2 linked regions of the Luteolibacter yonseiensis genome follow. The protein of the gene in region 1 interacts with the protein of each later gene in a pairwise test. Links are inferred from orthologs where the notes say so. Each region holds a gene or a part of one and is shown on either strand. Other genes may lie near its edges.

Region 1 (14,734 bases):
ACGTGCTGCGGTTGGTCCGAGGAAACCTGACCGTCCGAGGAGAAAAAATAGAGATCACCCGGCAGAGTCGAACCGGGATCAGCAGGCGTCAGGCGGAAGCGGATTTCCTCCGCATCCACAGCGGACAAAAGCTTGGCATCCCAATCCTCCAGCGCGCGGGGGATTTCCTGGCGTGCCTTGGAAAACGTCTCATCCACGCCCGATTCGGACGAAACTGGAAGTTCGAGACTGAGGGAGGTTTTTCCCGGATAACACCCGTCGGCACAGGCCATCCACGTGGCGGTGGCCTGGAGCGTGACTTTCGCAGATGGGATTTCCGCAGGAGGTGTGATATCCACCAGCAACATGACATCCCGCTCGTATCCGTGCACGGGATGGACCGCCATCATGGTTTTTTCCGGATATGGCCACTGGATGGGCCCTGCGGAAAAGCCTTCGGGAAGCTGCCACACGATCTTTGTCGGCACACCCGCCACACCGGGGTTCTCCCAATAGGTATGGAACTTCTCGTGATGACGCAGCTTGAGCGCGACGGTGAATTTTTTTCCCGCGCTGATGCCGCCGGTTTCCGAAACGAGTGTGGCATCCACGCCCTTCGGCGGCTTGGTTTCCGCTCCGGCGGAAAGGGCGAGCAGGGAAAAAATCAGTGCAATGAGGCGGCGCATGTCTGCAGGAAACGTGAATCCGCCGCCCATCCTGTCAATCCACACTTGCCAGAGCCACCACCGCCGGGCCATCCCAATGCATGGCATTTTCCGCAGTGTTGTTTGATTTCGACGGCGTGCTCGTCGATACCGAATGGGCGATCTACCAGGCGTGGTTGCGGACATTCCGGAAACACGGGCACGATCTGCCGCTGGCGACGTATACCCGCTGCATCGGCTCCGACTTCGCCACGTGGTCGCCGAAGACGCACCTGGAGGAGCTCTCGGGCCTGGCGTTCGACTGGCACGATCTCGACGCACGGCGGCAGGAGGAGATCCTGCGCGATCTGGCGGGTGAGGGGCTCATGCCCGGCGTCACCGGTTTGCTGGACAAGCTCGCAACCCAGGCGATCCGGCGGGCCGTCGTCTCAAGTTCGTCGCACCATTGGGTGGACGGCTGGTTGGAAAAACTCGCGTTTGCCGATCGGTTCGAGTCGGTGGTCTGCCGGGGAGACGCTCCACGGATCAAGCCCGCGCCGGATCTATACCTGGAAGGTGCGAGGCGGCTCGGACTTCCTCCTGCGGAATGCCTCGTCATCGAGGATTCGCTCAATGGTGTAAAAGCCGCGAAGGCCGCCGGCATGACGGTATGGGTCGTTCCGAACCGGGTGACGGCGGAACTGGATTTTGCCTCCGCCGATCGGGTTTTCCCGACGCTGGCGGAACTCGCCGCGGCGGTTTAAAGCCCCTTGGGATGCCTCACCACGTGGCCGCGGCCCTGACGCGTCGCGGTTTTCCAACGGGGGCCGGATTCGTTCCCCGGGCCACCGGTATCGAGACGGAGGCCCGCGACGGTCATGAAGACATGTCCGTTCCGGATATAGAGCGTGATCCATTTCCCTTCACCTTTCTTGCCGTAGCCGAAAAAGCTCTTGGAAGTACCGCTGCCTTTCATGAGGCCCGCTTCACGCAGGACATAGGAGACGGAACCCGAGCAATCGTAACCCGAATCCTGCAATTTCCCATGGCCGCCGCCCCATTTGTAAGGTTTCCCCTGGAGCCGGTTACCTGCGGCGATGGCGCGTTTCACTGCAGCGGGGGCGTTTCTTGGAGCGTAGGCCACCCCATCCTTGATCATCGCCGTGCGACCTCTCTCGAACCGGTACGAAACCGGGTGCTTGGCTTTCACCTGACTTGAGCAGGATGCCAATGTGCCGATGACGGGCGTCAGGAGGGCAAGGAGCAGGAAAAACCGTTTCATGATGAAAAGTTTTTCAAATTATCAAGAAATGTAAATTATTTTATGCCGTTGTCGTTGAGATACGCGATGACCTCCGCCAGCGCACGGGAGCGGTGACTGAGCGTGTTTTTGATCCCGTCACCCAATTCCGCGAAGGTCTGGTCATAGCCGTCTGGTATGAACAACGGATCGTAGCCGAAGCCACCCGTGCCGTGCAGGGCTTCAACCAAGCGACCTTCCACGGCGCCGCTGAAGTGCGCGACTTCCCTGCCATCCCTCGCGAGCACCATGGTACAGCGGAAACGGGCGGTGCGGTCGGATTTCCCCGCCATTTCCGTGAGGAGCCGCGCGTTGTTCTTCGCGTGGTTCCCTTCCTCCCCACCATAACTGGATGACCACACGCCGGGTGCGCCGTCGAGGGCGTCCACTTCCAGACCCGAATCGTCCGAAAGCACCCATCCTTCCACGTGAAGGCTGATGCCCTCGGCCTTGAGCCGCGCGTTTTCTAAAAATTTTGTTCCCGTTTCCTCGATTTCCGGCAGGTCGGGAAACGCCGTCACATCGAGGACTTCGTAGCGGTCGCCGACCATCGCACGGATTTCAGCGGTTTTATGGGCGTTGCGGGTGGCGAGGATGAGGCGTTGCATGGCCACTGGCTACCGGCTCGAAAGAAATCTGGCGATTTTTTTTGAATAAACCGCCAGCTCGCTACGCTTATTAGTAACATGAAAGCAATTACCTGGCTCGCTTCCGCAACCCTGGGCGTCGCCGCTCTCACCTCCTCCGCATTCGCCAACACCCCGGAAGGCTGGACCACCGATCTTGAAAAAGCCTTTGTCCAAGCCAAGGCGGAGAAAAAGTCGGTGCTCGTCGAGTTCACCGGCTCGGACTGGTGCCCGCCATGCATCGCCATGCGGAAAAACGTCTTTTCCAAGAAGGAGTTCGTCTCCGAGGCATCGAAAAAATACATCTTGGTCGAACTGGACTACCCGAACGGCGACAAGGCCGTAAAGGAGAAGAACCAGCCTTACGCCGAGAAATACAAGATCGAGGGCTTCCCGACCGTCATCCTTTTCAATCCGGAAGGAAAGGAATTCACCCGCTTCTTCGCCTCCGAATTCCCGAAAACGGAGGATTTCCTCAAGCACATCGACAAGGCGCTTGAGAAGAAGGATCTCGACTGAGGGCCTGCCTGAAAAAAAAGATTTCAACCCACCCGCCCCGGTTCCATGCCGCGGCGGGTTTTTTCAATCTGGCAGGTCGTCGGACACCAGCTGCGTCAGGCCGAACACCAGCTCGACGGATCCGAACTCACCTACCGGGAGTTCCTCCAACCGCATCCTGCCCTCCTCGTCCACCCTCATCACGGCGATGGTCTCCTGGATTTCGGAAACCGGTGGCACGAAAGCCGCCGTACCACGCTCGCCCGGAGGCAAGCCGATAGGCAGGCCCGAAGGCGCACCCGGAGACTGCCTCCATGCCAGCCAGGGACAGCAGACCAAGGCACATGCCGAGATGCCGGCCAGCATGATGCGCCGTCTCCTCCGCCGGTGACGGGCCTTGCGCACCAGCGGCAGTGTCCTCACCCAGACTTGGTTCGCGGTCTCGTCCGTTGGATTCATATCGATGAATGGGTTGCGGCTTTCTCAAAATTCCGGCGGACACGTTTGCGCAGACGCGCCAGTTTCGACTCCACCGCCTTCACGCTGATCTGGTGTTCCTCGGCGAGATTTTCCTGCGACCAGCCGTCCAGATAATGCCGTTGGATCAACGAAAGATCGCTCGCGTCCAAACCAGCCAGCGCGTCTTCCAACTGGCTCCGGGCGGCGTCGTCCCCATCGATTGATCTCGACTCCTGCCACTGCTGGAAACGTTCATTCAGCCAGGACCTCCGTCCCCTCCGGCGGGCGGTATCGATGACCTCGCAGCGGACGAGACAGGCGAGCCAGGCGTCGAAGGAATCCGCGCTCCCGAACACCTTCGCATGCCGCAGGACCCGCAGGTAGACGCCTTGGACGATCCCCGGCGCATCGCAGGCGGCGGCTCCCCGGGAAACGGCCAAGGCATGGAGCATGGGATAGAAATGATCGTGGAATGTCCGCCACGCGGCTTCGTCGCAGCACGACAACCCATGCGTCAGCGTTGGAATTTCAACATCCATCAACGGCCTGCTTCAACTTCGAGCCTGTCTTCACCAGCGGTTTTTGTCACGGGATTTTCCGCCGGAGCACCGCGGTTGAGCCCCTTGAGAAGGGTTCCGGTGATATCGGTGGAGTCCTTGGCATAGAGAAGGATGGGAACATGGAAGCCGCTGAGACCGGACCGGTCGAGCACATGGTCGAAATCCTCCGATTTCGCCCATTCCTCGACCATCCCCCGGATTTCTCCAAGAATGGCCTTCATCCGGAGGCGCATCTCCTCATTGAGCGCCTGTGCCCGGCGCTGGACGAACTCACGGCGTTCCCGATCAAGGGCGATGGCTTCCTGCTGCCCTGCCTGCCATGTCTTGAAGAGCGATTGTTTTTTCGAGTCATTCAGGGAGGGGTCCTCAAGCTGCTTGCGGATTTTTCCCAGCCGTTCTTCGAGTTCCTTCGCCCGGGCCACGCGCGCGCCATCCTCTTTTTGGATCCTTGCCTGATGAACGCCCATCTCCTTTTCCAGTTCCGTACTACGGTAATACTGCTTGTAGAGCTCCCGCATGTCCACGGTGGCGATTTTCAATGGAGCCGCCAACGGGGATTCCCGACCGCCGGGCACCTCTTCCACCGCATGGACGATGGCGGAAATCGCATACAGGAAAAAGCAGACCGTGCTGATGAAGCGCGGTGTGTGGCCGGATGAATGTCTGGTCATTTCATCCTACCAACGCTTCGAAACCGCTCCACCCCTCGGGTCGATCAAATTTTTTTTTCGGAATCCCTGAGGACTGGATCTCAGCGCTCTTCCCAGAAGGCGAGAAAACTCAATGCGGATGCCGGATCGTTCAGAAAAATTCCGGGCCCCTTCCGGAGCTCCTCCAATTCAGCAGCCGTCAGTGATTGCCGGCGCAACAGACGAAGCCTGCCACCCGCGCTGCCCGGCTTGCGTTTCATCCACTCCCACGCGATGCGGCCCATCGTCATACGGACGTTCATCTCCACCACGGGCTTGAGCGCGGGCGAACCGTCCGCGCGACGGTGGACCATCGCATCCACACACAACGGTCCGACATAGCCGGGAAGCAATCCACCCAGCAACGCCGGAATCTGTTTCTGATAGACCTCCATCACCCGGGCTTCGCGGAATAAATACACCGCGATCTCCGGGTCCAAGATCGTTCCCCATTTCGGACTCACCCGGATGCCGAGAAAGCGTCCCGCCGCGTCGTTTTCCATGCGGGTCATGCCGATGAGCGGGACGGCGCCATCGGCTTTCATTTCGTAGAGTGCGGAGAAATCCATCACGCGATCCAGCCATGGCTCGACGACGACAGAGCCGTGGCTGGCGAGGGTGTTGGAAATCCAGTTGCGTGTCTTCAGCGGATCGCTCTCCGCATTCACCCGCAGATGCCCGCGACCCGCGTAGGACATGGGTGCCTTGAGCAGGGCCTGTCCGGAGCCGAGATGCCGCTGGATCGCCGAGAGGACAGGTTCCACCTCATGAAACAACAATCCGGTTTCCGGAACAGGGCCCATGGCATGCTCCAGACGCAGGCCGATTTCCTTTGAAAACCATTCCGCAGGAAGCGCCTCCCGCCAGGGTTGGTCCACGTTCGGCGAGACGTCGTCCGCATAGGGACGAAGCCGTTCGACCGCATCCGGCGACCATGCCCACGGCCTCAGTCCGCCGAGCTTGCGACCGGCGGGGCTGCCAACCGTCATGATTTCCGGCAACTCATAGCCCGCGTTCTTGAGACTCGTGAGATGGTCGATGGATGGCGCGGCGCGCATCAGCACGGCATCATCCCGCCGGCAGCAGCCCAGCATGAGCGCCTCAAGATCATGCTCGAGTGCCAGCGCCGTTTTATCCGGCTGCCAGGGTTTCCCGATCATCGTGGCACGGGCATGCGATTCCGCGTTCGGATTGAACCAATGCACCACCGGCGTTCTTCCGCGTGAATGCTCGCAAACTTCCAGATGGCTGATGAAATCCTCGTCCAGCCCGGCGAGCCGTCTGCTGTCCGCATTGAACGGAGCCAGCCCTTTCGCCCGCGCCGGGGTGAGCGGAAAATGCAGACAACGACGGAAGGCCTGCCAATCCGTTTCCCCGCCCTCCTTCCAGCGGCGGAACCATTTCAAGCCATGGCCCACGTGCCCGATCTCATCCTGATGGATTTTTTCCAACACCGCCGCCGTCGCCGTATCGCCGACCTGGCGGAAGAGTCCGGCATAGTGTTTTGAAAAATCCAGATTCGCCTGCTCGAACGTGAGGTTCAACCGCGTGACGAAGTCCAAGGGGGTCTCCATCGGTGCGATGAGCCGCCAGAAATGATCGTTCACCGGCAGTTCCCCGAATGCGATGCCACACTCCTTCATGCGCCGCACGTACATCAGCGCGTGAGCCTGCTCCTCGCGCATCGCCTCGTAAACCCCGGCGCGGTATTCCTTCGGCGCGTCCGGGAAACGCAGCAGCACCAGCGCCATCAGCTCCGCGGCCAACAGTTCGTGATTCGCCAGGAAATGCAGCATCACCCCCCTCTCCCGATCATCGTCCAGCCGATGAATCCCGGGAAAATCCACCCGCACCCCATTGCCGCGCACCCGCAGCTCCCGGGGGCGTCCCGGAGCATCCGGCAAGGCGATCGCCGGGCCCGGTGAATGATCCACCGCGCCGACCGGCCCCAGCCGCAGCTTTTCCTCAAGCGTCTCCGCGAACAACACGCGCTCCGCGATTTCCCGGATCTCCGTCACGGCAGGAGAATGAATCGTGGAATGGCAGATCCGGAAGCAGGAATGATGGGAAAAGCATGGATGAAATTCCTGAATCGTCAGCCGGGTATCCGTAAGGCAGCATCGCCACCATGAAGTTTCTCAAAACCCTGCTGATCCTCCAAGCCTGTTTCGTCACCGCGTATGCGAAAGAAGCCGCTCCTGCCGCCAGCATCCCTTATTATCCCGCGGAGACAAAACAGGAGGACCCGGAACACCGTTGTGCGCTGGACATGCGGTTGCCTGCGGACAAGGAGGGATTCGCCACGCTGATCTGGTTCCACGGTGGCGGGCTGACGGGAGGCAAACGTGATTTTCCGCAGTTCCCGGGGGATGGAGTGGCGCTTGTTTCCGCAGGCTACCGGCTTTCCCCACAAGTCCCCTGCCCGGTCTTCATCGAGGACGCGGCGGCGGCGGTGGCTTGGACGATCAAGAACATCGGGAAGTACGGTGGCGACCCGAAGAAGGTCTTCGTCGGCGGCCACTCGGCGGGCGGCTACCTCGCCTTGATGGTGGGCATGGATGCGAAGTGGCTGAAACCTTACGGGCTGGCACCAGGTGACATCGCCGGACTGCTGCCGGTGAGCGCGCAGGTCACCACCCATTTCCACGTGAAGGAACTGGAGAAAATCCCCGGGCCTTCGTTGGTTCCCTACATCGATGACTTCGCGCCGCTTCGGTTCTCGTCCAAGGATCTGCCGCCGATCTGCCTGATCACGGGCGACCGCCGGATCGAGTGGCCGTGCCGGGTGGAGGAAAACGAACTGCTCTTCGCCACGCTGAAGAAACTGGAGCACCCCGATGTCGAGTTCCACGAGATCAAGGACCTGGACCACGGGACGGTGCCACGCGGTGCGGCGGGGGTGATGCCGGGGTTCATCGAGCGGGTTTCGAAGGCGTTGGACGCCAGGTGAACCACACCGGAGTGGGCCGCGTCTCCCGATTTCTCTTCTTTTCAACGTCCGATGCCGGGCGTCCGATGTTGGATGTTCGCCGCCCTGTCCGGGTTTTTCTTTTCATCTCAAGGAAAATCCACCACCTTGCCGCCCTTTCAAGACCATGTCAGACGCCCGCAAACCATTCCCCTTCCGCGATTTCGAGCCCAAATGGCAACAACGCTGGGAGGACGAGAAGACCTTCCGCACCCCGGGACCGGGCGATGCGGATTTCGATGCCACGAAGCCGAAATACTACGTGCTCGACATGTTCCCCTACCCCAGCGGCGCGGGCCTGCACGTGGGACATCCGGAAGGTTACACCGCCACCGACATCATCGGCCGCTACAAGCGGATGAACGGCTTCAATGTGCTGCATCCGATGGGCTATGACTCGTTCGGCCTGCCTGCGGAGCAATACGCGATCAAGACCGGCCAGCATCCGGCGATCACCACCGCGTCGAACATCGAGAATTTCCGCCGACAATTGAAATCACTGGGTTTCGGCTACGACTGGGACCGTGAGATCGCAACCACTGACCCGGAATACGTGCGCTGGACGCAGTGGATTTTCCTGCAGCTCTACGGCTCGTACTATTGCGAAGAGACCTGTAAGGCGAAGCCGGTTGCCGAACTGGAAGCGAAGGGCTGGACACGCGAGGAGATCGACGAGGTTCGTCTCGCCTACGTCGCGAACACACCTGTCTGGTGGTCGCCCGACCTCGGGACCGTATTGGCAAACGAGGAAGTCGAGGAATGGAAGTCGAAAGGCCACACCGTCGAGCGCCGCCCGCTGCGCCAGTGGATGCTGCGGATCACGAAATACGCCCAGCGTCTGATCGACGAACTGGACACCCTCGATTGGCCGGATGGCATCAAGATGCTTCAGAAAAACTGGATCGGCCGCAGCGAAGGTGCGGAGGTGGATTTCACCATCGGCGGCAGGGCCGTCACCGTTTTCACGACCCGCCCGGACACCCTCTTCGGTGCCACCTACATGGTGCTCGCACCCGAGCATCCATTCGTCCCGGAAATCACGACCGCCGAACAAAAGGACGCCGTCGAGGCCTATCAGAAAGCGATTTCCTCCAAGTCCGACATGGACCGCGGAGATCTCAACAAGGACAAGTCCGGCGTCTTCACCGGTGCCTACGCGACGAATCCGGTAAGCGGCGAGCAGATCCCGGTGTGGATCGCGGACTATGTGATGATGGGCTACGGCACAGGGGCGATCATGGCCGTGCCGGCACATGACGAACGGGATTTTGAATTCGCCCAAAAATTCAGCCTGCCGGTCACGCAGGTGGTTCAACCGACCGACGACTCGGATTGGCAAGGCTACACCGCGTATGGAACCGCCGTGAATTCCGGCTTCCTCGACGGGCTTCCGACCGCCGAAGCCAAGTCGAAAATGATCGATTGGCTGGAATCCGATGGCAAGGGCAAGCGCCGCGTGCAGTTCAAGCTGCGCGACTGGTTGTTCTCCCGCCAACGCTACTGGGGCGAACCGTTCCCGATCATCTGGAAGGACGGCCATCACCACGCCATTTCCGAGAGCGAACTGCCGTTGCTCGCGCCACCGCTGGACGACTACAAGCCAAGCGGTTCCCCGGAGCCGATCCTCACCAAGGCCACCGCCTGGGTCGAGCTGCCGGACGGCTCCATCCGCGAGACGAACACGATGCCCCAATGGGCCGGCTCGTGCTGGTACTACCTGCGCTACTGCGATCCTGGTAACAAGGAGCGATTCATCTCCAACGCCGCCGAGGACTATTGGACGGGTGAAAAGCCCGGCATGGTGGATCTCTACGTGGGAGGTACGGAACACGCCGTACTTCACCTGCTCTACGCCCGCTTCTGGCACAAGGTGCTCTTCGATCTCGGCCACGTCCGCACGCCCGAGCCATTCCAGAAGCTCGTCAACCAGGGCCTTATTCTGGGTGAGGACGGCCAGAAGATGTCCAAGTCACGCGGCAACGTGGTGAATCCGGACGACGTCGTTTCCGAGTACGGAGCGGACTCGCTGCGCCTTTACGAAATGTTCATGGGCCCGCTGGAACAGGTGAAGCCATGGCAGATGAAGGGCGTGGAGGGTGTCTCACGTTTCCTCGCCCGCGTCTGGCGTGTCGCCTTCGAGGAAACCGAAGACGGTGGGATCAGGACCTCTCCGAAAATCCAGGACGTGCCATGCACGAACAAGGAGCTGCTCCGCGTGGTCCACGAGACGATCAAGAAGGTCGGCGAGGACATCGAGAAACTCAGCTTCAACACCGCGATCTCGCAGATGATGATCTGCACCAACGCCTTCACCCAGGCGGACGTGGTGCCGTTGAAGGAATTCACCCGGTTCCTCACCGTCCTCGATCCCTTCGCCCCTCACCTTGCGGAGGAAATCAACGCCCGCCTCGGCGGCACCACGATGCTCTCGGAGACCACGTGGCCCGCTTACGACGAATCCGCCCTCGTGAGAAGCGAGATCGAACTCGTGGTGCAGGTGAACGGAAAACTCCGCGACCGCCTGATGGTTTCCAAGGACATCGACGAAGAAGGCGCGAAAGCCGCCGCCTTCGCCAGCAGCAGGGTCAGCGAACATCTCGAAGGAAAAACGATCCGCAAGATCGTCTTCATCCCCGGCAAGATCTTCAATATCGTGGCGAACTGAAGCGGATGGACGCTTTCGTCGCCACCGTCCGGGACGAGCCAACCCTCATCGATTGGCTCAAAACGGACGTCTGGCGGCGGGGCTTCGACCGTGGCAGCCTGATACGGTCCGACGATTACACGAACGACCGCAGCATCCACGTCACGCAGGTCCGGCATGACAGGGGCGATCGTGTGGGCTGCGAGGCCTCGGTCACAGGCACCAGGAAACAACCCTACGACACGGAAGTGGTTTTCTTCCGCACCGGACGCGCATGGGCGGTGGAGGCCGTGTGCTCCTGCCCTGTGGGCATGTACTGCAAACATGGGGCGGCCGTCATTCTGCTGATGTTGGAGAAGCTTCTTCCACCGCGGATCGCGCCCCCGGTCGCAGCCGCGCCGGTCCCCGCGCAACTGGACCACTCGGTGACATCCTGGTTGGACAAGATCCAAACCGCGCAGCAAACCGCCGTCTCACCACCGAAAAAGCCCACGGTTGAAAAACGGTTTCTGGCGTTCTGCCTGATGCAGACGACCTATTACGGTCAGCCTCCCGTCTGGCGTTTCGTGCTCCGCGTCGCCACTTTTCAAAAAGACGGCGGCTTCACCATCAGCGACACCGTGGCGCAGGCGGATCCGAGCAAACCGCCGAAGTACATGGTTCCGGAGGATTTCATACCGGCCTCGCTTTATTACCAGCGCCGGCGCAAGGAGGGCATCTGGGATGAGATGGGTCTGACGGGAGACGGATGGGAGGATCTTCTGCAGGCCACCTTCGCCACCGGGCGATTTTACGTCTCGGGATCGGGTGACAGCGAATGGATACCGGCCCGGGCCGGACCGGATCTTCCCGCACTCCCCGCGTGGGAAATGCTGGCGGATGGCTCCGCACGGCCCGTTTTGGAATTCGAAGACGGTGTCCCCCGCATCATCCTGCCAACGCTGCCACCACGCTATCTGGAACGGGATACCGGCACCATCGGCCTGCTCTCCAGCCACACTCCGCCCAACGTGCTTTCCTCCTGGACCGTAGGACCGAGGATTCCCGCGCGCCAGGTGGCGGCAATCACGGAAAAGCTGCAACAGCTCGCCCCTTCCCTGCCACTGCCACAGGATGTCCGGACCGTCCAGTTGCCTCCCGTCACCCCGAAGCCCCATCTGGTCATTCAGAAAAGACTCTTCGGCTACCGCTACTCGGCGCGGGAGATCATTTGCGGACGTTTGTTTTTTCAGTATCCGGGCGGACAACCGCTTCCTCAGATCGATCCGGCGGCAGCACAGGTCCACTATGAGATCCGGGAAGGAATACGTTATGTCCAGCCCCGCGACCCAGCTTTCGAGAGTGATGCGGAATCCCGGCTGCGCCTTTTGAATTTCATCCCTCTCGAGCAGGCCATCCAACCAAACCTGCTCACGCCGGAAGATCGCCGGGTATCGGTTCCAGACACCGCACCGGACGAGATGATGGAGGCGTGGTTTGATTTCCTCGTGAGTCCCGCACTCGCAGCCATGCGCCAGGATGGTTGGACGGTTGAAATCGAACCGTCCACCGGTCTGCTCATCAGGGATGCCGGAGCCTTTTTCCCGGAAATCGAGCCGGAGACGAGCCATGGCATCGAGTGGTTCCGGTTCGACGCGAAGTTTGAGATCGACGGAAAAAAGCTCAATCTCATTCCCTATATCGCTGAAGCCATCCGGCGGAACATCCCGCCCATCGGATCGCCGGGGTTTCCGGAATTTCTTATTTTTCCCTGCGAAAGGCCTGAAGAGGGTTCCATCCGCTTCCCGGCGGGACCACTCATGGAAATGGTGGATCAGGTGCGCCATCTCTTCTCAAGCCATCAAGGCGACGGCCCGGTGCGCATCGACAGGCTGGGTGCCGCAGTCGTGGCTCATTCGCTCGCGTTGAATGACTCGGAGACTCTCAGATCACTTGCGAAACTGGCAAGTAACTTATTGAATATAAGTTCAATAGAAAACATCCCTCTGCCTAGGAAAGTCACGGCCAAGCTGCGCGATTATCAGGCCGAGGGCTTCCGCTGGTTGCAATTTCTTACAGCGAATTCCCTGCATGGGATCCTTGCCGACGACATGGGCCTGGGGAAAACCGTGCAGACACTCGCCCACCTTGCCGCAGAGTCTGCGAAGAAGCCGCGCAAGCCATCTCTCGTCATCGCGCCCACCTCCGTCGCTCCCAATTGGGCTGCCGAAGCGGAAAAGTTCACCCCACACCTCACGGTCGTCCTGCTTCAGGGCAAGGAACGTGGCGATTCTTACAAGCGCATCGCAAAGGCGGATCTGGTCATCACCTCCTACCCGCTGGTCACCCGGGATTTCGAAATCCTGTCGGCGCAGGAGTGGCACGTCTGCGTGCTGGACGAGGCGCAATACATCAAAAACCCGAACTCCATTGTCGCGAAGAATGTCTGCCAGTTCCGCGCCTCCCATCGGCTCTGCCTTTCCGGAACTCCGATGGAAAACCACCTCGGCGAACTTTGGAGCCTCATGCGTTTCCTCATGCCGGGGTTCCTTGGTGACGAGAAAAGCTTCAACACCCACTTGCGCCGCCCCATCGAACGTGACCGCTCAAGCACCGCCCAGATTTCACTGAACCGGCGCGTGGCCCCTCTGATCCTGCGCCGTACGAAAGATCAGGTTGCCACCGAACTTCCTCCTAAAACGGAGCTCATCCACCCCATCACCCTCGCAAGGAAGCAGACCGATCTCTACGAATCCGTCCGCGCCGCAATGGACAAGCGCGTCCGTGAAGCCATCGCCGCTCAGGGACTCGCCAAGTCACACATCATCGTTCTGGACGCGCTCCTGAAGCTCCGGCAGATCTGCTGTCATCCACTGCTTCTGAAGACCCCTGCGGCCCGCAAGATCACCGATTCGGCAAAGCTGCTTTATCTTACGGACGAACTGCTGCCCACGTTGCTTGAGGAAGGCCGCCGCATCCTTCTCTTTTCGAGTTTCACCTCGATGCTTGAGCTCATCGAAGCTCACTTGCAAGAAGCCCGGATCCCGTTTCTCAAGCTCACCGGTCAGACCCAGGATCGGGCCTCGTTGGTGAAAAAATTCCAATCCGGGGATGTGCCGATCTTCCTTATTTCCCTCAAAGCCGGCGGCACCGGTCTGAATCTCACCGCTGCGGACACGGTCATCCACTACGATCCTTGGTGGAATCCCGCCGCCGAAAATCAAGCGACCGACCGTGCCCACCGCATCGGCCAGACCAAGCCGGTCTTCGTCCACAAGCTGGTCTGCACCGGCACCATCGAGGAGCGGATTCTGGAGCTACAGAAGCATAAATCCGCCCTTGTGGAGGCCTTGCTGTCTGAAGAAACCAGCAAACTCAGGATCGACCCGGAAACGCTGTCCCACCTCCTCGCACCGCTCGAACAACCTTGATGCCAACCCGCTGGAACTGGTTCAATCCGCGAAACGCCAGTCTGGTTTCCACGATTTCGGGAGTGATTCATTCTTCAAAGCAGCTCGGATCATTTGGATCGGAATGGGGCCTTGCGTGAGAATCCGATCGTGGAATTGACGGAGAGTGATCGCCTCCTTTGAACCGGGGCCGGTAAGTTCCTTTTGCAACGCATGGAGCTGGAGACCGCCGATCATGTAGGCTGCTTGATAAAGCGGGCCATAGGCCGGACCGACGTAACGGCGTACTTCCGCCGTGGCGGCGCTGCGTTCGTGACCGACTTTCTCCACCAAAAAATCAATCATCTCTGAAGTGTTCATTTGACCAAGATGGAATTTCAAGCTGACAATGACACGTGCGCAACGATGCATACGCCAGAAAAGCGCCCCCACTTTTTCCTCGGGAGTGGCGGTGTATCCTTGATCCCAAAGCAGCATTTCCCAATGAAGCGCCCAGCCCTCGATCAAAAACGGGGTGCGGAAGGGTGAACGGTAGCCGGAATGCCGACGCCCCATGAAAGCCTGCAGATGGTGCCCCGGAATCAGTTCGTGAGGTGTGACGATATGGAGAAACGCATAAGCATTTCCCCGCATGGCTTCCAGTTTGTCCACATGATCCATCGCCTCATGGGCATACGCCACCATGATGCGCGGCTGCCCATACACCGCATAAGGAAGACTTTTTTGTGCCTGTGGGCTGAGCATGGATATGCCCCAGCTTTCTTCCGCAAGTGGAGGGATGGTGACCAAGTCGCGTTCTTTCAGGAAACGGATGGCTTTCGAGGCGATTTCAAGTGTCTGTGCCGCCTGGCCACCCGCCGGGATGTGATGACTTTTCACTTTCTCAAGGGCTTCAGCAGTAGTCTGGCAGCCAAGATCGGTCGCGGCTTTTTTCATTTCCGCTTCGCACCAGGCGAATTCCTTCTCCGCAATGGCGAT
Region 2 (15,027 bases), on another replicon or contig:
ATGTCCTCCCTCAGATCTCCGGAGGATGCGGAAGAAACACACAGGCCGGTGAGGAGGATGAAAGTGGGCAGGAGTCTCATGTTTTGGAGGAAAACACGGATGCCCGCCGACCTCTTACACCGAAATGGGATTTGCGTGGAATCTGTATGGGAGGCTGGGGAATCCGCACAAGGGATGCGGGACTTGTCGACCCTTCTCAGAGGATGTGGAAGACGATGGTGAGTTGGAGAGTGACGGCGACGGACAGCAGCAGGAACCACAGGGCCGGCCACCGCCATGCGAAGCCCGCGGCCTTCAGACGGATGACGACGGTCGTTCCCATCGCGCAGATACTGGCAAGCAGGCTGCCAAAGAAGTAAAGCGCCGCACCTGAGGTGATGGAAAAGGGAATGAGAACGAGGCTGCCGATGAGGCAGGCGATGCCGAGTTCCCGGATGTAGATCCACCTTTTCGCGCCGAGCAAGAGCCAGCCGAGCAAGATCTGGATGGCCCATTTTCCCCCGGCGATGGAGCCGGAGAGGATCATGGTTTCCTGCGAGACGTAGCCACCATACACCCGGATGAAGAGGGCGGTGATGAGGGTGGAGAGCGCGAAGGCGACGGTGATTTCCGCCGCCTGCCTCAAGGTTGGGAGGGGATGGAGCATGGGAATGATGTCGGTCCCATAGGACTTATGGGGTCCTATGGGTCCTATGCATTTCCGACAAGCGCCTGAAGCCCCTCCTCATCAAGGATGGGGACGCCGAGTTTCTCAGCCTTGTCCCGCTTGGAGCCACCACCTTCCCCCGCCAGGACGTAATGGGTTTTTGCGGAAACGGAACCGCTGACCTTGCCTCCCTTGCTTTCGATGAATTCCTTCATCGCGTCGCGGTCCATGCTTAGGGTTCCGGTGATGACGAAGGTTTTTCCAGCGAGCGGCAGGACGGACAGATCGGCCTCCTCGGCGATGGGGAGGTAGTTGTCCGACTGGGGATCGATGCCGAGTTCGGTGAGCCGGGCGAGCACGTATTGTCCGGCTTCCGAGGTGAAAAAGCGGGTGATCGTTTCCGCCACGGCGGGGCCGACATCTCCGGTGATGGAATATTTCGCGAGGAAATCGTTCTGCTTTTTCGCGGTGGCGCGGGTGTCGCGCAGGAGTTCCGCAAGGATCTCAGAATTGGCGATTTCCCCGATGCCGAGATGCAGGCGGGAGAGTTCCTTCGCCGCGGATTCGCCGAGCTGCCGGATGCCCATGGCGAAGAGCCAGCGGTGCAGCGGCTTGGATCTGGCGGCATCCAGTGCGGCGAGGACCTTGGCTGCGTTTTTCTCTCCGAAACGGCGTGGGGATTCTTCGGTGCCGAGATTGAGGTTGGCGAGGGTGTCCTCGGTCAGCTTGAAAAGGTCCAGCGGCGTGGTGCAATGACCGTGGCGGACGAGCGCCTCAGCGACGATTTCACCGAGGCCGTCGAGATCAAGGGCCTTGCGGGCGGCGAAGTGCTTGATGCTGGTGACCGTCTGGGCCGGGCATGCGAAGTTCGTGCAGCGCCATGCGACGAATCCTTCCTCTTGGGAAATGGGGCCGCCGCACGACGGGCATTTGCCGCCGACACTGTCGTAGAGGGAAAACGGAACGGCTCCTTCCACGTGGCGGATGACCTTGACGATGGCTGGAATGATTTCTCCGGCTTTCTCAATGAGCACGGTGGCCCCCAGCCGGATGTCCTTCTTGGTGATCTCGTCCTGGTTGTGCAGCGTGGCGCGGGCCACGGTGGTGCCAGAGACGAGCACGGGCGTGAGCTCCGCCACGGGGGTCAACACTCCGGTGCGACCGACCTGGATGGAGATGGCGTTGAGCGTGGTTTCCTTCTGCTCCGGCAGGAATTTGTATGCGGCGGCCCAGCGCGGCGCACGCGAGGTATAGCCGAGCTGCTCGCGTTCGGCGCGGTTCAGCACCTTGATGACGGCTCCGTCCGTGCCGTAGTCGAGGTGGTGGCGGTCGATGTTGATCTGTCTTACCGCCTCCAGCAACTCCTCCAGATTGTTCGCATTGAGGATGGGCTGGTTCTGCGGAATGCCGAGGTTGGCCAGCAGGTCGTGGAATCCATGCTCGGTATCGAGCGGAGTGCCGTCGTAGGCACCGAGCCCGTGTGCGAGGAAGGCGAGCGGGCGCTGTGCGACGATCTTGGGATCGAGCAGTTTCAACGTGCCGGCGGCGGAGTTGCGTGGATTGGCAAAGGTGGGAAGACCCGCTTCATCACGCTCCGCATTGAGCGCGGCGAAGGCTTCGTTCGGCATGAAAATTTCGCCACGGACCTCAAGCAGGGTGGGGATGGCGGGTGGAGGAGGGGCGGCGAACGCGTCACCCTCCGAGAGAATCTGGAGGTCGATGGGAACAAGCTCGCCATCTTCGGTCTTGATGAGGTTGCCGACATGGGCGTCCGCGATCTCCACGCCCGATTCGTCATTTTTCCAACGGTTGTGCCCGGTGGAATGATAACCGTTCGAGGTGAACCATGTGGCGATTTCCTGAGCGGTGGGCTGCACTCCCGGCACATAAGGTTGGGAAATGACAAGCGCGGGGCCGAGCTTGGTTTCCAATACTCCGTGGAGCTGGATGTCATCGCCGAACACCTGGTTCGCAGCTTCCAGGTTTTTCAAATAAGCAATCGCATCACCTTGCGCTCCGAAATACGGAGGAAGAGTGAATTTGATCACACGGCCACGGCTCTGGAGGTGGAAGACCGTGTGCTCGGACTGGCCGCCTAGCTGAGGGTAACGAGCGGCGAGTCTTCCGAATCGTCTCGGGTCGAGGAGCCGGTTTGATTCTCCGGCCCACGATACCACGGATTCGGCTTCCTGTCGGACCCGTTGCGGAACATCTGTTCCATCGCCTCTTCCGAGGTCATCGACAAGCCTTTTCGCCAGGCTATTTCCCTGGCTTTGCGGAGGCGTGCGGCGAGAAGCTGCGTTTGGTTCATGGGTGTCAAGATAGGGAAGAAGGCTGTCCAAGTCAACCGTGGGGGGCGGCTGGGGTGCTTCATGGAATTTCAATTCCAATGGAATGCTACGGATCGTCCGTACATTGTGCGTCACATCGTCCCCCGTCTGGCCGTCACCCCGGGTGGCGGCGTAGGCGAGCTTGCCGTCGCGGTAGAGCAGGGAAACGGCGACGCCGTCGATTTTCGGTTCGATGGTGACGGCGATGTCCGGGCGTTTGAGATTTTTCTGGAGGCGTTGGTAGAAGTCGATGAGTTCCTGCTCCGCGCTGGCGGCCCCGGATTTTTCCATGGCCTCGGCACCGAGCTCGAACACGTCGTCGATGCTGAGCATGGGGACCGCGTGGCGGATCTGCTGGAATCCCTCGATGGGCGCGCCGCCGACGCGCAGGGTGGGGGAGTTCGCATCGTGGAACTCGGGGTGTTTTTCCTCCAGAAGTTCCAGCTCGCGGAAGAGCGTGTCATACTCCGCATCGGAGATTTCCGGCGTCGCCTTGTTGTAGTAGAGGCGGTTGTGGTGGTCGAGCTGGGCCCTGAGATCGCGGATGCGCGTCTCGGGTGGGGGTGCGGAGGAAAAAAGATCAAGCTCGTCCATGTGGAGAGTCTTGTCCGCCACACGAAGTTTTCAAGGCAGGAGTCCGCCGGGTGGGGATTACGGCACCTCGACGATCTGCGGCTTCTTCTGGGTGAAGCGGACGACGAGCTGGTAGCGTGCGCCATCCCGCGCCGTGCCGAGCAGCGCGCTTCCACCCTCGATCTTCCACAGGTGGGACGGGGAGAACATGCCGTCCGTGAGCGAGGTCACGCCGGGGAGAGGACCTTTTTGCAGCGGCTTGCCGTAGAGTCCGGTGAGCAGCTCGCCCAGCTGTTTCCAGCCGGGTTCCAACACGGACTTATAGTCGGATTCGGGACGGAGGTCGGTTTGCAGGGTGAGTTCCTTGAGTTTGCCCGCTTCCGTCCAGTCGAAGTAGAGGAAGCCATCCAGCGCGCCGATCTTCGCACGGGTCTTGAAAACGCCGTTCAGTCCGGAGCGGCCGATGAAAGCCTCGTCCGCCGTCATCTCCACCAGCTTGCTGACCTTGAGTTTTTTCAACGCGGTCTCCCGCGTGTCCTTGAAGGTGAGATTGTCGAAAAACGCCGTGGGGTCCGCCGCCGGAGGAAGCCCGCCGATGGGCTGGTTCGTATCCAGCCACTTCACGTCGTCCGAATGGAGCTTGGTGAACTCGATGGTGAGTTCCTTTCCTGCGTCCGTTTTGATCGTGACGCTGGTGGCGTCCCGCTTTACGAACTCGCCCTGTATTGTGCGCGTGCCATCCGCGCTCTTCCAAGGACGGGCCTCGGCAAACACGGAGGAAAAGGAGGCGGCGGCGATCAGCGAAATGAGGAGATGGCGTGGCATGGCGGTCCGGGTGGGGTTTATACAGAAAATCCGCGGGATGTCTAACGCTGTCGGCGGGGGATTTTTCGTTTTCACCATTTGCCATCCTCCGGGCATCCTCACTCCGTCAGTTTTCTCACCGCTTCCTCGGTTCCCTTCCATTTGTCGAAAACCTGCTTCTGCTCGACTTGGATGGAATCGTTCGGCAGCAGGACGATGTTCTTGTGGGCGAGGTTGGTGAAGTCCAGGCAGTACTGCTTTCCATCCCGCAGCAGGAGCAGATTCCTCCCGCCGAATTCATTCCGCCCGCCCGCCGCATCGATGGCCTGGATCACCGTCATGCCCTTGCGGAACGGGCTGTCGCCGGCGCGGCGGACCTGCCCACCCACACTGACAACCGCCGTTCCCTGCTGGTCCTTGCCCTGCAACGCCTCCACCTCGATGGCGGGGCGCGCGTAAATTCCGGCCTTCACATAGGCCGCCTCCGCAGCCCGTGCGAACTGCTCGGGCGTCAATCCTCGTGCGGATACCAATTCGTCGAGCAGAGGCAGACGGATCCCGCCGCTTTCCCCCACTCGATAGACGCCCGAGATTTTCTGCTGCTCCACCGGCCCAACGCCCCGGATGGTGAGGTTGATCTGCTCACCCGGCTCCAATCCCGCCAGAGCGGAGCTGGGGAGGACGACGAAAAGCAATGATGCGGCGATGTTTTGAAGCGGGCGTTTCATAAGTGGATTGGTGAATTACAAATTAACTTTGTGGGAAAAAGTTAATCTGGCAAGCATGGAATCGAATCCCCATTCACGAACGTTTCCGGTGGAAATCGCGGGGAACGAAGGCATGATGCGGTTTGATCATGAAAAAGACCGCTGCTGAAAGCCATCGGGTGGAACGCGATTCCATGGGAGAGATGGAGGTGCCCGTGGAAGCGCTTTATGGCGCATCAACTCAACGGGCGGTGTTGAATTTCCCGATTTCCGGCACGCGGCTGCCGTCGGCCTTGATCCATGCCTACGGGCGGATCAAGAAGGCGGCTGCAGAAACGAATGCGGAGCTCGGCCTGCTTGATCCGGTGGCCGCGGGAAACATCGTGCGGGCGGCGGAGGAGATCATCGCCGGCAGGCACGACGCGCAGTTTCCGGTGGATGTTTATCAGACCGGCTCGGGCACTTCCACGAACACGAATGTGAACGAGGTCATCGTGGGTTTGTGCGGGCATGCGGTGCATCCGAATGATCATGTGAATTTGGGGCAGTCATCGAACGACACGTTTCCCACGGCCATTCATCTGGCGGCGGGAATGGAAATCCGGCAGACCTTGATCCCTGCGTTGGAGAAGCTGGCGGCTGCGCTGGCACGGAAGGCCGGGGAGTTTCATGGAGTGCTCAAGATCGGCAGGACGCATCTGATGGATGCGACTCCGGTGCGGCTTGGACAGGAATTCGGTGGTTGGGCGAGGCAGGCGGAGTTGGCGGCGAGGCGCGCGGAGAAGGCGCTCGAAGCCTTGCTGGAGCTGCCGCTGGGTGGGACGGCGGTGGGGACGGGACTGAACACTCATCCGGAATTCGCGGCGAGGGCCATCGCTCGGTTGGCGGAGTCCACCGGAATTCCGTTTCGCGAGGCGGAGGATCACTTCGAAGCCCAGTCTGCGAAGGACGGTTGCGTGGAAGCGCACGGACAGCTTTCCACCATCGCGGTTTCCCTGCACAAGATCGCGGGCGATATACGGCTGCTGGGTTCGGGACCGCGTTGTGGGTTGGGCGAGATCGTGCTGCCGGCGACGCAACCGGGATCGTCGATCATGCCGGGAAAGGTGAACCCGGTGATGTCGGAATCCGTCACGATGGTGGCGGCGCGGGTGGCGGGAAACCAGACGACGGTCACCTGGTGTGGGGTGGGTGGTTTTCTGGAACTGAATGTTTCCATGCCTTTGCTCGGGAGCTGCCTGCTGGAATCCATCGGACTGCTGGCGAATGTGGCGGAGGCATTCCGCGAACGGTGTGTGGAGGGCATCCGCGCGGATGAGGAACGGTGCGGGGAACTGATCGAACTTTCGCTTTCCATGGTCACGGCGCTGGCTCCACGCATCGGCTACGACCGGGCGGCGGCGATCGCGAAGGAGTCGGTGTCCACCGGACGGACGGTGCGGGAGATCTGCATCGCCCGGTCTGATGAGCTGGGCGTGACGGCGGGCGAACTGGAGGAATTGCTGGATCCGGGGCGGATGAGCGGGCGGTGACGGTTTTGCCGCACCGGATCCATACGACGTGACAGGGCTTGCGGTTTTTCCGCCGCGCTCTATCCTACCGCCAAACAAATCACCGACATGTCCAAACCAACTCCCAAAATCACTGCCTACCTGAAAACGTTCTGCGGCTGGAGCGAAGGCGTCCGCGCGATCATGCGCAAGTATGAGCTGCCTTACGAAGAGAAGGACATCATCAAGAATCCCGCGTTCCGCTGGGAAATGGAGCAGCGCAGCGGCCAGCCGCTCTCGCCTTGTGTCGAGATCGACGGCCACATGCTGCCGGACATTTCCGGTGAGGAAGTGGAGAAATGGCTGCTTGAGAACGGCTATTTTGAAAAAAGCGACGCCACTCCGGACGCGCCGATCAATTCGTCCTGCACGGACGAGCAGCACGCGGAAATGGCGCTCGGACGCCTGCCGGTGCCCGGCAAGATCCGCTTCCTGGATTGATCGGGAAATCTGGCCGGAACCGCCTGGCCACATCATTTCGAGCCCGCTTCGTTTGACCATCAAACGACGGGCTCTTTTTTCGAGAGCGGACAGCCATACCTGATCGCACGTCTTCCCTCTTGAGCTTCCTGCCGCGCCCCGTCAGGGTCCTGTCCATGTCTGAAATCTGGTGCAACGGCGGCTGGTTGCCTGCGGCGGGTTATCCCGGGAGCGCGCAGGACCGCGGTGCGTTTCTCGGCCTCGGTCTTTTCGAAACGATGCTCGGTCTCGATGGTTCGCTGGTTTTCGCGGATCGGCATGTTTCACGGCTCCGTAAAAGTGGTGAACGGTTCGGTTGGTTGTTGGATTTGCCGGACCTGCGGGAGATTGCCTCGGAGTTGCTGCTCAGAAACCGGCTCATCGAAGGGAAGGCGAGGCTGCGTCTCATCGTCACGGCCGGAAGCGGTCTTCACAACGATCTCACACCGGGGGCGGACCGGCTCATCTGGCTTTCCGCGTTTCCGGGTGGTGAGGTTCCGGAATCCATCCGCCTCTGCCTCTCGCCATGGCCGCGCAACGAACGTTCGCCGCTCGCCGGGTTGAAGACGGCATGTTATGCGGAGAACATGGTGGCCCTCAACCACGCCCGGCAGCTCGGCTTCGAAGAAACCGTTTTCCTCAATACGGCAGGCAATCTCTGTGAAACCGCGACAGCGAATCTTTTCCTCGTGAAGGATGGCGCGCTGCTCACCCCGTCATCCGACTCCGGCTGCCTGCCGGGGATCGGGCGCGAGGTATTGCTGGAAATCGCCGGAAGCCATGGGATTGCCACCGATGAGAGGACGCTCGGACCGGAGGATCTTTACGAGGCGGACGAGATCTTCATCAGCTCCTCGACCCGTGGGCCGGTGGCGGTTTCCCGCTTCGAGGATCGGGATCTCGTGGCGGGTCCTGTGACCCGCGCGCTTGGCATCGCATACGCGGAGGCGGTTGCCTTGGATGTGCGGCGGTGAGGGATACGGGAAGTGTCGCCGGCAGCACGGTGAAATCCGGAAGCGGGAACATGGGTTCGCAAAGCCGGCGCTCGATTATTTCCTTTATCCCACCGATCCGTTTCAGTCATGCTCCGCACACACCCATCGTAAAAACCATGTCACGCCCAGTCACCCTCTTCACCGGCCAGTGGGCCGATCTTTCCATCACCGAACTCGCACCGCTCGCCTATGAAATGGGCTACGACGGTCTGGAACTCGCCTGCTGGGGAGACCACTTCGACGTGGATGCCGCGCTCTCGAAAAAATCCTACGTCAAGGAGCGCTGGGAGCTGCTTTTCGACCACGGCCTCACCAGCTACGCCATCTCGAACCACCTCGTCGGCCAGGCGGTCTGCGACAACATCGACGAGCGTCACAAGTCCATCCTCTCACCGGAAATCTGGGGCAACGGTGACCCGGAAGGCGTCCGCAAGCGCGCCGCCAAGCAGATGATCGCCACCGCCAAGGCGGCGCGTCTCTTCTTCAACGCCAAGCCCGGCCGCGATGGCAAGGACGATTTCCCGGCGGTGGTGAACGGATTCACCGGCTCCTCCATCTGGCATTCCATCTACGCCTTCCCGCCGACCTCCCAGGAGTATTATGAAAAAGGCTTCAAGGACTTCGCCAAGCGCTGGCTGCCGATTCTCGACGCGTTTGAAAAAGTGGACGTGAATTTCGCCCTCGAAGTCCACCCGACCGAGATCGCGTTCGACATCGCCACCGCCCAACGCGCGCTCGCCGCCGTTGGAAACCACAAACGCTTCGGCTTCAATTACGATCCGTCCCACCTTGCCTACCAAGGCGTGGACTACGTGAAATTCATCCGCGACCTCGGCAACCGCATCTACCACGTCCACATGAAGGACGTGTGGTGGAACCATGGCGACGGCTCCGTCGGTGTCTTCGGCGGCCACACGAATTTCGGCGACGCCCGCCGCTACTGGGACTTCCGTTCTCTCGGCCACGGAGACATCGAGTTCGAGGACATCATCGTCGCGCTCAACGACACCGGCTACCGCGGACCTCTCTCGGTGGAATGGGAGGACATCCGCATGGACCGCGTGCACGGTGGCGAGGAAGCCGCCGCCTTCGTCCGTAGTGTGGATTTCCCGACGAGCAACATCGCGTTCGACGCCGCGTTCGACAAGGCGAACCAGTGAAGAGACCGTAACGGTCCGAATGGAAAGTTCCGGGCGTGAAGGGGGAATCTCCCTCACGTCCGGCATTGTCGATGTGTGCGGGGAGGCGGCAAGGCCATGCCTTTCCGACAAGGAATCAGAATGTCTTCCGCAGATGAGAAGGCAGGATGTTCAACTGCTCGCGGTATTTCGCGACGGTGCGGCGGGCAACCTTGATGCCTTGTTTGTCGAGAGCCTTCATCAGGAACTCGTCGGAAAGCGGCTTCGCGGGGTTTTCCGCAGCGACCAACTGCTGGATGGCCTCGCGGACCCCGGCGTTGGAAACCTCCGTGCCGTCGCTCGTCTGATAGCCGGTTGCGAAAAACGAGCGCATTTCCATCAACCCGTGCGGGGTGAAGACATATTTCCCGGCCACCGCCCGGGAAATGGTGGTCGCATGCAGGCTGAGCTCGTCGGCGATGTCGTTCATCGTCAGCGGGCGCAGGTGGCGCGGGCCTTTCGCGAGGAACGCGGGCTGGTGTTCGATAAGCTTGTGGGCGATGGCGAGGATGGTTTCCTGACGCAGCGAGATCGCGTGGATCAGGCTGCGTCCGTCGCGGATCTGGTCGCGCAGGAACTGGCGGGCCTTGGCATCCGTGCCGCTCTTCCCGATCATGTCCTTGTAGAAATCATTGATGCGGAGGTTCGGCAGATGCTCGCCGGTGAGGCGCGCATACCAGTTTCCATCATCGTCACGCTCGATGACGACGTCCGGCAGGATGTAGGGATTGCCGGTGGGATCAAACTCGCCACCGGGGTTGGGTGTCAGGCGGCCGATGCGCGAAGCCGCCTCGGCGATGCGCTCCACCGTGGTGCCGAGAGCGCGTGCGATCTGTGGATGACGTTTGCGGGCGAGGTCTTCCAGATGGTCCCGGACGATCTTGTATTCGATGGTTTCCTTTCCCGTCGTGCGCTCCAGCTGCAGCAGAAGGGACTCGGGGATGCCCGAGGCGCCAACGCCCGCAGGATCGAAGGACTGCACCAGGGTGAGCGCCGCGTCCATGTCTTTCGGCCGGATGTCGAGCCGGGTGGCGAGAGTGCGCGCGGGCAGGTCGAGGAAGCCGCGATCATCGAGATTTCCCAAAATGGCCTGGGCTGCCTCGCGGATTTCAGGATCGACCATCGAGAGGTCGAGCTGGTTCTGCAAATGCTGTTGAAGCGTTTCGGGGGCGACGATGGAGTCGTAGATCCGTTGGCGGCGTTCCTCGTCCTCGCTGGTCCAAGGTGAGCTTTTTCCGTCCATGATGGAACGGTCGCGCCAGTCGTCGTCGGTGTCATTCAGATAATCCAGCGAATCCGCTTCCTCGGGATCCGGACCCTCTTCGTCGAGGGAGATCACCTCGGTGATGTCCTCAAGAACCGGGTTCGTCTCCAGCGCCTGCTGGACAAGCTGGGTCAGTTCAAGGGTCCCGGCTTGGAGGATTTCCAAGCTCTTGCGCATCTGAGGCGCAAGCGTTTGCTGCTGTGAAAGGGACTGGTGGAGGTAGACGTCTGACATGGCGGGCAATTGTTGCCGCCGCTATGCTAGAAGGGTTGCTTAAAAAGCGAAGCAAAATTTGTGCCATTTGAAAAACTTTATCACTTGCGTTCTCCTTGAGCTATGAAACTGTGGTGATAATATCCCCCATAATTGCGCTGTTCGAAGGGATATTGGCCTCTCTTGTCTCAACGGCGTATGTCTGCGGAAATTTTTCAAATACCCAATTTCTCAGATCAGGCATTCGCTGGTCGCCCTATTTTTATCGTGCATGATTTCCCTCCCGTAATGCGGTTTGCAATGCGGGAGGGAGTCAAGAATACTCGGATCATTTGAAATAGCCCACACCCGCACTGAAGATCGGCTGGTGCTTTTCACCGGGGATGTTTTTCGCGACGGAAGCCCCGCTGCGCTCGGTGTGCGCCATTTTCCCGAAAACCCGGCCGCAGGGGCTGGTGATGCCCTCGATGGCGGCGAGCGAGCCGTTCGGGTTGACGGCGATGTCCATGGAGGGAACCCCATCGGCATCGCAATACTGGGTGGCGATCTGCCCGCTGGCGGCAAGTGCGGCGATGGCTTCCTGGCTGGCGAAGAATTTACCCTCGCCGTGGGAAACCGGGACACGGTGGATGTCGCCCACCTGGCTGTTCGCGAGCCATGGGGAGAGCGTGCTGATCACTTTGGTCCGCGCGTAACAGGAAATGTGGCGGCCGATGTGGTTGTGGACCAGGGTCGGGGCGTCTTCGGTGGCGGTGCGGATCTCGCCGTAGGGGACGAGTCCGGTTTTGACGAGGGCTTGGAAGCCGTTGCAGATACCGAGGATGAGACCGTCGCGGTTTTGCAGCAGATCCATGATGGCATCCGCCACGCGCGGGTTGCGGATGATGGTGGCGATGAATTTGGCGGAGCCGTCCGGTTCGTCACCCGCGCTGAAACCACCGGGGAACATGAGGATCTGGGACTGGCGGATCTGTGCGGCCAGAGCGGCGAGGGATTCCTCGATGTGTTTGGAAGTAAGGTTCCGGAATACAAGGATTTCAGCCTCGGCACCCGCCTCGCGGAAAGCTTTGGCGGAATCATATTCGCTGTTGGTGCCCGGGAAGGCGGGGATTACGACCTTGGGCCGGGCGATGGCGGAATCGCGCTTGCGGAGGGCAGGCTGTGGCGAAGGGGGCAAGTCCTGCATGGTATCCTGTTCCTTTTGCGTCGGATAAACCGGCTCCAGTGTTCCGGTCCATGCGGTTTCCAGTTCCGTGAGCGTGTGCGCTTCGCCGTTGAGAACGAGGGTCGCACTGTCTGTGGTCCTGCCCAGTTCGGCGGAGGAAAACTCGGCAGGCAGCGGCTCGGCGTGCTCGATGAGAAAGCCGAAATAACGCTCCGCCGAGAGATCGAGCGTGGTGTTGATCTCCGCTCCGATGTGGTTCCCGAACGCCATCTTCGCAAGCGCGGCGGCGATGCCGGGCTGTCCGATGTGGTGGAGGGAGAGGATCTTCCCGTCCGCGTTCAACTGGTGGAGTGATCCGGCGAGTGCTTTCAGTTCCTCGAAGTCCGGGAGCTGGTCGGCATCACGCGAGACCTGGACGAAGGAGAGCGTGGAGCCTGCTTTCTTGAACTCGGGAGAAAGCGCGAGTCCGGTTTTCCCCGGAGCGAGCGCGAAGGAAACCAGTGTGGGTGGCACGTCCAGTTCGTTGAAGGAGCCGGACATCGAGTCCTTGCCGCCGATGGCCGCGAGACGGAGCGAGTGCTGCGCCTGGTAGGCACCCAGCAGTGCCGCGAAAGGAAGTCCCCAGCGGGTGGCGTCGTTGCCGAGTTTAGGGAAATATTCCTGAAGCGTGAGGCGGATGTCGGAGAGGCGGGCTCCGGCGGCGACGGCCTTGCAGACGGATTCCGTGACGGCATAGAGCGCGCCGTGGAAGGGGGACCAGGAGGAAATGTCCGGGTTGAATCCCCAGCTCATGTAGGTGCAGACGTCGCTGTTCCCTTCCAGGAGCGGAAGCTTGGCGACCATCGCATCCGGGGGAGTGAGCTGGCGGTCACCGCCGAAGGGCCAGAGCACGGTGCCGGCACCGACGGAGCCGTCGAAGATTTCACCGAGGCCTTTTTGCGAGCAGATGTTGAGAGAGGAAAGGGTGTCAACCAATGGCTTGGCGGACGGCTCGGGCTGTTTGGAAATGCCGCCGACGTGGATCTTCGTGCTTTGCTGGACGCCGTTGGTGTCGAGGAAGGCGCGGGAGAGATTGACAATGGTCTTGCCACGCCAGTTCATCACGAGGCGGCCGCTGTCGGTGACGTTGGCGACGTGTTTGCACTCGAGGTTTTCCTTGTCGGACTCGGCGATGAACCAGGCGATTTCAGACGAGTCCACACAGATGGCCATGCGCTCCTGGGATTCAGAGATGGCGAGCTCGGTGCCGTCGAGTCCGTCGTATTTTTTCGAAACCGCATCGAGGTCGATTTCCAATGATGGAGCGATCTCGCCGATGGCCACGGAGATGCCGCCCGCGCCGAAGTCGTTGCAGATCTTGATTTTTTTCGTGAGTTCCGGATTGCGGAACAGGCGCTGGATCTTGCGCTCGGTAGGGGCGTCGCCCTTCTGGACTTCCGCGGAGTTTTCCAGCGCGGTGTCGGTGTGTTCCTTCGAGGAACCGGTGGCTCCACCTACGCCGTCGCGACCGGTGCGGCCGCCGATCAGGAGGATGACATCGCCCGGAGAAGGAGCCCCACGGAAGACCTGCGAACGCGGAGCGGCGGCGACGACGGCACCGATTTCCATACGCTTCGCGACGTAGCCGGGGTGATAGACTTCCGCCACCTGGCCGGTCGCGAGGCCGATCTGGTTGCCGTAGGAGGAATAACCCTTGGCCGCCACCTGGCAGATTTTTTTCTGGGGAAGTTTGCCGGGAAGGGTTTCGGAAAACGGCGTGAGAGGATCGGCCGCGCCGGTGACGCGCATGGCCTGATAGACGTAGGAACGGCCGGAGAGCGGATCACGGATGCATCCGCCAAGGCAGGTGGCCGCGCCGCCGAAGGGCTCGATCTCGGTGGGGTGGTTGTGCGTCTCGTTCTTGAACATCACCAGCCACTCCTCCTCTTCCTTTCCGTCGATGGAGACGGGGACGACGATGGAGGCGGCGTTGACTTCCTCGGAGACTTCGAGGTTGTCGAGTTCGCCGGATTTCTTCAGCTCGCGCATGCCGATGAGCGCGATGTCCATCAGGGTGACGGGCTTGTCCTCACGGCCCAGGTCCTTGCGGGCCTGTTGGTAGGTTTCCCATGCGCGTTGCACCGGCCCGGTGCCTTCGCCGAACGTGACCTCGTCGATTTTGGTGAGGAAGGTGGTGTGGCGGCAGTGGTCGGACCAGTAGGTGTCGAGCATGCGCAGCTCGGTAAGGCTCGGGTCGCGGTTTTCTTCGTCGCGGAAATAGGTCTGGCAGAAAACAACGTCCTCCACGGACATCGCGAGGCCGAGGTCTTTGCGAAGCGCGGCGGGATCCAGCGTGGCGAAACCCGTGAGGATCGCGACATCGGCCGGTTCGTGGGTGTTCGGCTCCAGCGATTCGGGAAGGTCCATCGATGCCTCGTGGGAGTCCACGGCATTGATGACGAAGGATTTCACACTTTTGATTTCGTCGGCCGTGAGAGTGCCTTGGAGCAGAATGATTTTCGCGGACGCGACGAGCGGACGCTCTTTTCCGGTCAGGATCTGCACGCACTGGGCTGCGGAGTCCGCACGCTGGTCGAACTGGCCGGGAAGGAATTCCACGGCGAAGGCGGTTTCATCTTCCCCGATGGCGAGCGTGCAGGAGGTGTCATCCACCTGTGGCTCGGAGAGGATCAGGCCCACCGCCGAGGTGAATTCCTCATCACTAAGTCCATCGACGTCATAGCGTTGCACGATGCGGACGGCTTTCAACCCGGGCAGCACCAGCGACTCGTGGAGGTCGTGGAGAAGGTGGCTGGCTTCGGCGTTGTGTCCGGCTTTTTTTTCGACGAAAATGCGATTCATGGGAGCGTGGTAGCGGCAGAGCTTGGGAAAGCACTGGATGCTAGGATACCGGACCGTGAGCGCAAGCGGAATGGCACGGCACCCCGGATGGGACACGCCGCGCGGTTTTATTTCGTTCCAGATTTTGCCGCCCGGCCTCGACGGCGGCGCCCGCCTGCGGAAGCATTCCAGATTTGTCTTGGGCCCATTAAAAATTTCATTAGATATCCAATCCGATGGTTCTCACTCGTCACTCATGGCTGGAAGTCCTCGCTGGTGCGGGCCTGGCGGTGTTGGCAGGGACGGGTGTGATCTCTTTCCGG

What was found.
Region 2: the proteins of leuS (region 1) and ligA interact in binary tests that used the Escherichia coli proteins (3 or more experiments, as listed by UniProt). The link is inferred for Luteolibacter yonseiensis from one-to-one orthologs.

What each region holds. Positions count from the first base shown.
Region 1 is NZ_JAENIK010000004.1:708,956-723,689, reverse strand. What follows is about bases 7,473-10,619. They hold leuS (leucine--tRNA ligase), read left to right. Parts: upstream 7,473-7,850; coding sequence 7,851-10,388; downstream 10,389-10,619. Other genes in these bases: JIN84_RS04575 (DEAD/DEAH box helicase), read left to right, coding at 10,394-10,619; JIN84_RS04585 (alpha/beta hydrolase), read left to right, coding at 7,473-7,705. Outside these bases: JIN84_RS04630 (protein-disulfide reductase DsbD domain-containing protein), read right to left, coding at 1-665; JIN84_RS04625 (HAD family hydrolase), read left to right, coding at 746-1,387; JIN84_RS04620 (NlpC/P60 family protein), read right to left, coding at 1,384-1,905; rdgB (RdgB/HAM1 family non-canonical purine NTP pyrophosphatase), read right to left, coding at 1,941-2,531; JIN84_RS04610 (thioredoxin family protein), read left to right, coding at 2,610-3,068; JIN84_RS04605 (hypothetical protein), read right to left, coding at 3,132-3,506; JIN84_RS04600 (RNA polymerase sigma factor), read right to left, coding at 3,503-4,045; JIN84_RS04595 (OmpH/Skp family outer membrane protein), read right to left, coding at 4,045-4,737; JIN84_RS04590 (DUF455 family protein), read right to left, coding at 4,818-6,773; more of JIN84_RS04585, read left to right, coding at 6,884-7,472; more of JIN84_RS04575, read left to right, coding at 10,620-13,777; JIN84_RS04570 (DUF885 family protein), read right to left, coding at 13,799-14,734.
Region 2 is NZ_JAENIK010000013.1:191,087-206,113, reverse strand. Bases 491-3,930 are described here. They hold ligA (NAD-dependent DNA ligase LigA), read right to left. Parts: upstream 3,592-3,930; coding sequence 691-3,591; downstream 491-690. Other genes in these bases: JIN84_RS21265 (hypothetical protein), read right to left, coding at 3,628-3,930; JIN84_RS21275 (hypothetical protein), read right to left, coding at 491-646. Also shown: JIN84_RS21280 (prolyl oligopeptidase family serine peptidase), read right to left, coding at 1-80; more of JIN84_RS21275, read right to left, coding at 197-490; more of JIN84_RS21265, read right to left, coding at 3,931-4,374; JIN84_RS21260 (polysaccharide biosynthesis/export family protein), read right to left, coding at 4,473-5,081; JIN84_RS21255 (class II fumarate hydratase), read left to right, coding at 5,210-6,592; JIN84_RS21250 (glutaredoxin family protein), read left to right, coding at 6,680-7,051; JIN84_RS21245 (aminotransferase class IV), read left to right, coding at 7,207-8,043; JIN84_RS21240 (sugar phosphate isomerase/epimerase family protein), read left to right, coding at 8,181-9,224; rpoN (RNA polymerase factor sigma-54), read right to left, coding at 9,340-10,740; JIN84_RS21230 (phosphoribosylformylglycinamidine synthase), read right to left, coding at 11,048-14,725; JIN84_RS21225 (hypothetical protein), read left to right, coding at 14,941-15,027. UniProt on the Escherichia coli protein: DNA ligase that catalyzes the formation of phosphodiester linkages between 5'-phosphoryl and 3'-hydroxyl groups in double-stranded DNA using NAD as a coenzyme and as the energy source for the reaction.